Regions from separate parts of the Vibrio sp. SNU_ST1 genome, predicted to be linked through region 1. Evidence: predicted binding sites of a transcription regulator. Region 1 holds the regulator's gene; the other holds the start of a gene.
What was found. The regulator CRP, encoded in region 1, controls carbon source genes, mostly activating them, when cyclic AMP is high. The targets are predictions, from matches to a motif close to TGTGANNNNNNTCACA.

Region 1 (3,981 bases):
GACGGCGATTTCCTAGACCTTGCATGGAGTGAATCGCCAGACGGTGACACGCCAAGCAATGATGATAAAAGTAACAAGCCAATATTCGTTCTATTCCACGGATTAGAAGGGAGCTTTGAGAGCCCTTACGCCAACGGGCTGATGAATGCATTTGCTAAAGATGGTTGGCTATCAGTGATGATGCACTTTAGAGGTTGCAGCGGAAAACCAAATCGCTTGGCTCGTGCATACCATTCAGGTGAAGTCGAAGATGCGCGCTTTTTCCTAAGGCATCTGCACGCGCAGTTCCCCAACAACCCCAAAGTTGCAGTTGGTATCTCTTTGGGTGGTAACATGCTGGCGAATTATTTGGCTGAGTATGCAGACGACCCATTGCTGTCGGCGGCGACCATAGTATCTGCTCCATTTGACTTGGCTTGTTGTTCTAGTCGCATTGAGCAGGGCTTCTCCAAGCTCTATAAGAAGTATCTACTCAACTCTCTAAAATCAAACGCCTTGAAAAAAGTTAACCTGCTACAGGAAAAGCTGGGGGTCACAGCGGAAACCATTAAGAAGATCACCAAACTGTATGAGTTTGATGAACAAATCACGGCGCCTCTGCATGGGTTCAAAAATGCCCAAGATTATTATGCACAATGCTCCGCACTGCCTAAACTCAAGAAGATCAAACTGCCAACTCAGATCATTCATGCCAAAGACGATCCTTTCATGACCGATGATGTGATTCCAAAGTTCGTTCTACCTGATAACATCGATTATCGACTGTTTCAAAAAGGCGGTCATGTGGGGTTCATTACTGGCAGCACACTCAAGCCAAGGTTTTGGTTAGAAGAAGCATTACCCGCCTACTATGAAAGTCTACAAGATTCGGCATAATGACGAGCCTTAGTAAATAGCAGTAAAATATAACTAAACTCACTCATTTCGACATCAATAAACCTATCCATGAACATAAAAGAGAGAAGTATTTATGATCATCCCATGGCAAGAAATTGCGCCAGAGACACTGGAAAACCTCATCAAAGAATTCGTACTGCGTGAAGGTACAGACTATGGTGACATAGAAATTTCACTGCAAAACAAAATTGACCAAGTGAAACATCAATTAGCCTCAGGAGAAGTGAGTATCGTGTTTTCTGAACTGCATGAAACCGTTGATATTCAAGTCACAAAACGCTTCTAAGCTGCGCTCATAAAGGAGCCGTGTTATAGTGGTAAACGATTGCTAACAAGTAAGTTACTCAAAAGACAAGGGTTGTCATGTCCGCTAAACATCCAATTATTGCGGTGACGGGTTCATCTGGAGCCGGCACCACCACTACCTCAGAAGCCTTCCGAAAAATGTTCAATATGATGGACGTGAAGGCAGCTTGGGTTGAAGGGGATAGTTTCCATCGCTTCACTCGACCAGAGATGGATGTCGAGATCCGTAAGGCTCGCGAGCAAGGTAAGCACATCAGCTACTTTGGTCCACAAGCTAACGATTTTGGTGCATTAGAAGATTTCTTCCGTCAATACGGCAATGAAGGCACGGGAAAAGTCCGTAGCTATCTGCATACCTTCGATGAAGCAGTGCCTTACAATCAAATGCCCGGCACCTTTACGCCATGGCAAGAGATCCCTGAAAACTCAGATGTGATGTTCTACGAAGGTCTTCACGGTGGCGTAGTCGATGGTGACATCAATGTTTCTCAACACGTCGATCTGCTTATCGGCATGGTACCTATCGTAAACTTGGAGTGGATCCAGAAATTCGTTCGTGACACACGCGATCGTGGTCACTCTCGCGAAGCGGTGATGGATTCTATTGTTCGCTCAATGGATGATTACCTTAACTACATTACCCCGCAGTTTTCGCGAACTCATATCAACTTTCAGCGTGTCCCTACCGTAGATACATCGAATCCACTGAATGCAAAAGGGATCCCAAGTTTAGACGAAAGCTTCGTTGTTATACGTTTGCGCGGCATCAAAAACGTCGATTTCCCTTACCTGTTGGCTATGATTGATGGCTCATTTATGTCACGTCATAACACGCTTGTAGTGCCAGGAGGCAAGATGAGTTTTGCTATGGAGCTCATTGTAAGGCCTATCCTGCAACAACTTATAGAAACCGGGAAAATAGGCTAACAAAACAACATTCTGGTTGATTACTTTTCATACCGTGATCATGTGCACAATTTTGCGTAAAAAATCGTAGCTTGGTCACGATTAAAATCAAGAAATAGTACCTGAAAAAGGATACTATTCTTAAACGAAACACAAGATAGCTTGCAGCACTCAACGAGTGCTCTTATCCTAGCTACGTCAATTCAGGCTTAGCTAAAATATGGAAAGCGGCAAGCATACCCTGCAGAGGAAGTAAGATATTATGGTTCTAGGTAAACCCCAAACCGATCCAACATTAGAGTGGTTCCTTTCACACTGTCATATTCATAAGTACCCTTCAAAAAGTACTTTGATTCATGCTGGTGAAAAGGCAGAAACCTTGTACTACATCGTTAAAGGTTCTGTGGCAGTTCTTATCAAAGACGAAGAAGGTAAGGAAATGATTCTTTCTTACCTAAACCAAGGTGACTTCATCGGTGAGCTTGGCTTGTTCGAAGAAGACCAAGAGCGTACTGCATGGGTTCGTGCAAAATCTCCTTGTGAAGTTGCTGAGATTTCTTTCAAGAAATTCCGTCAACTTATCCAAGTGAACCCAGATATTCTAATGCGTCTTTCAGCGCAAATGGCAAACCGTCTACAAGTAACTAGCCAAAAGGTTGGTGACTTAGCGTTCCTTGACGTAACAGGTCGTATCGCTCAAACGCTACTAAACCTAGCAAAACAGCCAGATGCAATGACTCACCCTGACGGCATGCAAATCAAGATCACTCGTCAAGAGATTGGCCAGATTGTTGGTTGTTCTCGTGAGACCGTAGGTCGTATCTTGAAGATGCTAGAAGAGCAGAACCTAATTTCTGCACACGGTAAGACCATCGTGGTATACGGCACTCGTTAATCTCGATTAACTGAGCCAAAAATTTGAAAGCCACCAAATGCGAATTTAGTGGCTTTTTTTGTTTTCTAAAGATCTAGAGAACAGATGCGGGAAGCAAAGTTAGAAATCGGACTTCACTATTCTAAAGTATCTCGAAGCGAAGCGTACCCGCATCTCTAGGGAAAATCCCTTGCTCTTATTTTTCTTTAACCATTGGTGCTTTCAAAGATCTTGTCAGCCGATGCCGCGACAAAACCTGTATATAGCTCACCATTGGCCATCGCATAACGCTTAGCGAACTCATAGAAGCCGCCAGGAATCATCTCATTGCCTTCGACAAATGAAACTGGGACTTTGTCTGCCATTGTTGATGATTGCTCTAATAATACCTCTGGAGAGCCTTTCACCTCACCACCAGATGCATTGATAGTGAAGCCTGATTCGCTCAGGTAATCATTCACTGCCTGCACTTCACCAAAAGCATCGAGTTGGTTCACACTCACCGTAAAGTGGTTTGCACCGTAGCCATGAGCCGCTAACCAAGACGCGTATTCACTCTCTTTTGCTAGCGCTTGGAAATCCGTGAAGCTCAAACCCCAAAGGCGCCCCCCAAACAAGAATTCATGACCTTGAAGCTTACTTGCGTCAACTTGCTCAACCAACTTAGCAACGATCTGTTGTAAGTCGCTTGAACACTCTTCGACCTTCAACTCACTAATGAACACTTTTGGTTGTTTTGGATCTGGATGCTCGTAATGCTTAGCCACTAACTTCTTGCTCTCAAACAAGTAGTCGCCACAAGCCTTGTAGCCTAATTCAAGGAAAGGCTTAGCCAGTGTTTCAATGCCCAAAGGGGCAACATTGAAAGTACGTAATGCAATGTGATCATTAATCAGCGCTTCATCTTCTTTCAGCAGATGATGAACTTTCTCAGCCGATGGACAAAGCCTGTGAATGTAATCGTCCCATAATGATTTAAAGAGTAGATCGGGCGTCAT
Region 2 (3,981 bases), 1.0 Mb from region 1:
CATCGTAATGGTATCTGACATTAATGCTTATAGCCCTGCGATTCAGGCGGTATTTGGTAATGCTCCGGGTGAGCGTTATATCCCTTACTCGATCTCTGATAGAACCGCAGACCAAGAAAGCCCAATTCTGACCGCCTTCATGCAGTTGGTCGCGCTACCGAACACGCGCTGTTTAGCCTCTGAGTTGCTAGAGTTATTAGAAATTCCTGCGATGATGGCACGCTTTGGTATTGACGATTTTCAATTCGAGCAAGCCAAGCAGTGGGTTGAAGAAGCGGGTATCCGTTGGGGTGTTGATGCTTCAACAGCGACAGAATTTGATCTACCTGCGACCGAGCAAAATACTTGGCTATTCGGCATTCAGCGCATGTTGTTGGGCTATGCGATGTCGGATTCTGCGGGGTTGTTTGAAACCGAGCATTCTCCGATTGCCGCTTATAACGAAGTTCAAGGCATTAACGCCGAACTTGCAGGTAAGTTAGCTCACTTTATCGATCGTATTGCCCATTACCGTCAACGCTTAACTGAAACACAATCTATCGATATGTGGCGTGAAATCTTGCTGACAATGATTGATGATTTCTTTGCGGTTGAGCTAGAAGGCGAGGTGGTACTTAAGTCGATTCGCGACGCGCTTTCTCAACTGAATGAGCAGCTTGATGATGCCTTGTACGAACAAGAGTTATCGCCAAGCATCATCTACCAGTACCTCAATAATAAGTTATCTGGCGCGCGTATTAGCCAGCGTTTCTTAGCTGGCCAAGTTAACTTTTGTACCTTGATGCCGATGCGTTCTATTCCGTTCAAAACGGTTTGTTTGTTGGGTATGAATGATGGGGTTTATCCGCCATCAAACCCTGTCGAGAGCTTTAACTTGTTAGAGAGAAGAGCTCGTCCCGGAGATAGATCTAGGAGAGAAGATAGTCGCTACCTATTCTTAGAGGCTATGTTGTCGGCGCAAGAGTGTTTGTACATCAGCTATGTCGGCCGTTCAATTCAAGATAATACCGAGCGAGTGCCATCGGTACTCGTTTCAGAGTTAATAGAGTACTGCCAGCAGAACTATTGCTTAAGTGAAGACCAATCACTACCCAGTGATGATTCTGGTATCAAGCTGACTCAAGCGATCAGCTTTGAGCACACCATGACGCCGTTCAGTCCCGCAGCCTTTACACAAGGTGACGCAAGCCATGTATTGAGTTACGCCAAAGAGTGGCTACCTGCGGCTAACCGTTCCGGTGAGCGCAGTGGTGAATTTAACCGTGCATTGGATGACTATTTGTTGGGTGCAACGTATCCGTTGGAATTGGATCTGGTTGAGCTGCAACGTTTCTGGCGCTTGCCGGTGCAATACTTCTTTAATCGCCGTTTAAAAGTGGTGTTTGAGCCACCGCTTCCTGTGATGGAAGACGATGAGCCGTTCGTACTTAATGGTTTAGAGAGTTTCCAGCTTAAGGATGCTCTGCTGCAAGTGTTGCTAGACCACCCTGAAGGCGAAGACGAAGCGGTTCGCTTGTTTGTCTCTGAGCAAAAAGCACAAGGTCGTTTACCGGTCGGAGCCTTTGGTGATATCGAATTTGAAACCAACCGTGTTCAAGCGGAAGACTTAGCTAAAGAGATTCGATTTGTGAGCGGATCACCGCAACAAGATCTTGAAGTTAATATCGAATTTGATGTGTTAGGCGAAGGCAAACCTGTTCGCTTGATGGGCTGGTTAACTCAAAACTATCAATCGGGTCTAGTTCGTTTCCGTAGCGGTAAAATACGCTCTCAAGATTATTTGGCAGCGTGGATTGATCATCTATGTTGTGCAGTGATGGGACACGGAAAGACGACCCATATTATTGGTTATGACAGAAAAGAGGGCGTTGTTCACCAAATGCTACAGCCTATAGGCGATGCGCAGCAGGCGAAGAGTTTACTGGCTGAGTTAGTACGACTGTTTTATCAAGGCATGACAGCACCACTGCCTTACTTCCCGAAAACCGCATTGGCTGGCGTTGAAGCGGGCTTTAGCCGTGGAAAGTGGGTCGATGATGAAGAGAAGTCGCTCAAGAAAATGACCGATACTTTTAATGACAGCTTCGCTTTTACGGGAGAGGGGAGAGATACCTACATCTCGCGCATTTGGCCCAAATGGGATGATGAGCTGGCTGCTGAGTCGCGTATGTATTCAACACTTGTGTTACAGGCTGCAAGGTTAGCGGCTGCCGATCTGGAAGAGCAGGAGTAAGTGGCTGTGAGCGATAAGATCAATAGTGGATGCGCTGAATTAATGAAAGACCAAAGAGAGTGGCTGGTAAACATTTGGGACGCTTGCTTTCAAGGTGAAGGGAATCAAGATGAAGAGAAGCAAGGTACAGGAAATAAAGTGGCCGCCAGTAAATCATTATTAGTGTAGGGCGTTCGCTGTACGGCCACAGGTCAGAGGGACCATTATTCTGTGGTTCAAAGTAACGCCGTAAAGTACAAAACTTGTACGCGCTCCTGAACTCGTGGGCGCATAGTAGCGAGGCGATCTGAATTGATCCGTGAGAGAGATCGCACTAACTATTAACAAATTAGCGTAGGACGTAAATTGAATGACGTTTTCCACGCTAGGTCACATTTGTAACAACACATTTATCAGAAGGCAGTAAGGCATGACGACCACAAGCAGTGTTCAGGTAATCGCTCCACAGACACTCGATACCATGACGTTTCCACTTCATGGCGCGCGTTTAATTGAAGCATCAGCGGGTACTGGTAAAACATTCACCATTGCTGGCTTGTACTTGCGTCTACTGCTCGGGCACGGCACGGCCGCTCCACAAGGTGATCTGACTGAAGCCACTCGACACCATGAGCCGCTAACCGTAGACCAAATCTTGGTGGTGACCTTTACTGAAGCGGCAACGGCAGAGCTACGTGATCGTATTCGTGCTCGAATCCATGATGCACGGATTGCGTTTGCACGTGGGCAAAGTGACGATCCAGTGATTGCTCCTCTGTTACAAGCCATCGATGATCATGCTGGCGCGGCTCAAACCCTACTTAATGCCGAAAGACAAATGGATGAGGCTGCGGTCTACACCATTCATGGTTTCTGTCAGCGAATGTTGACCCAAAATGCTTTTGAGTCTGGAAGCCGTTTTGATAATGAATTTGTGACTGATGAAAGCCACCTAAAAGCACAAGTGGTTGCTGACTATTGGCGTAAACAGTTCTACCCGCTGCCAATTCAACTCGCGGGCGAAGTGCGAAATATTTGGGGTTCTCCCGCTTCATTATTGGCTGACGTCAATCGTTACCTGACAGGATCTCCGCTAAAGCTAACCGTGGAAGCAATGTCGGGTGACTTACAAACACTGCATAATCAAAACCTAGATAAAGTGAAGCAACTTAAAGCGCTGTGGTGTGAATCTGAAGCGGACTTTTTGGCTTTGATCTCTGGCTCGGATGTGAATAAGCGCAGCTACACCAAGAAGTCTTTGCCGACTTGGTTAGAAGCGGTAACAGCATGGGCGCAGAGCGACACCCATGATTACCAGTTCCCAGATAAATTAGAGAAGTTCTCTCAAGCTACTCTGATTGAAAAAACACCGAAAGGCACTGCACCTCAGCACGCGGTGTTTGAAGCGATTGAGAACTTCTTAAACTCTCCAGCAGATCTAAAAGCTCCATTACTGGCACATGCCATTACCCATTGTCGAACCATGTTAGCCAAAGCTAAACAGCAGAAACAGTGGTTATCGTTTGATGACTTGCTGACTCAGTTATCTGCGTCGATTGATGTCGATGAGCAATCACTGCTGGTGGAGAGAATTCGAACCTTATACCCAGTGGCGATGATCGATGAATTCCAAGATACTGATCCGCTGCAATACAGTATTTTTAGCCGAATCTACCTCGATAACCCGCAGTGCGGCTTGTTTATGATCGGTGACCCGAAGCAGGCTATTTACGGCTTCCGTGGCGCAGATATCTTTACCTATATCAAGG

Region 2: a site for CRP is predicted at 2,531-2,546, ahead of recB (exodeoxyribonuclease V subunit beta). Genes of this name have one in related genera too.

What each region holds. Positions count from the first base shown of each region.
Region 1 covers NZ_CP130748.1:2,915,726-2,919,706, forward strand. Annotated here, with positions in the region: gene Q5H80_RS12980 (hydrolase) at 1-876, shown strand, start outside; gene Q5H80_RS12985 (YheU family protein) at 971-1,183, shown strand; gene Q5H80_RS12990 (phosphoribulokinase) at 1,261-2,130, shown strand; gene crp (cAMP-activated global transcriptional regulator CRP) at 2,372-3,004, shown strand; gene Q5H80_RS13000 (DUF1338 domain-containing protein) at 3,190-3,981, opposite strand.
Region 2 covers NZ_CP130748.1:707,116-711,096, forward strand. Annotated here, with positions in the region: gene recC (exodeoxyribonuclease V subunit gamma) at 1-2,233, shown strand, start outside; gene Q5H80_RS03120 (hypothetical protein) at 2,240-2,401, shown strand; gene recB (exodeoxyribonuclease V subunit beta) at 2,643-3,981, shown strand, end outside.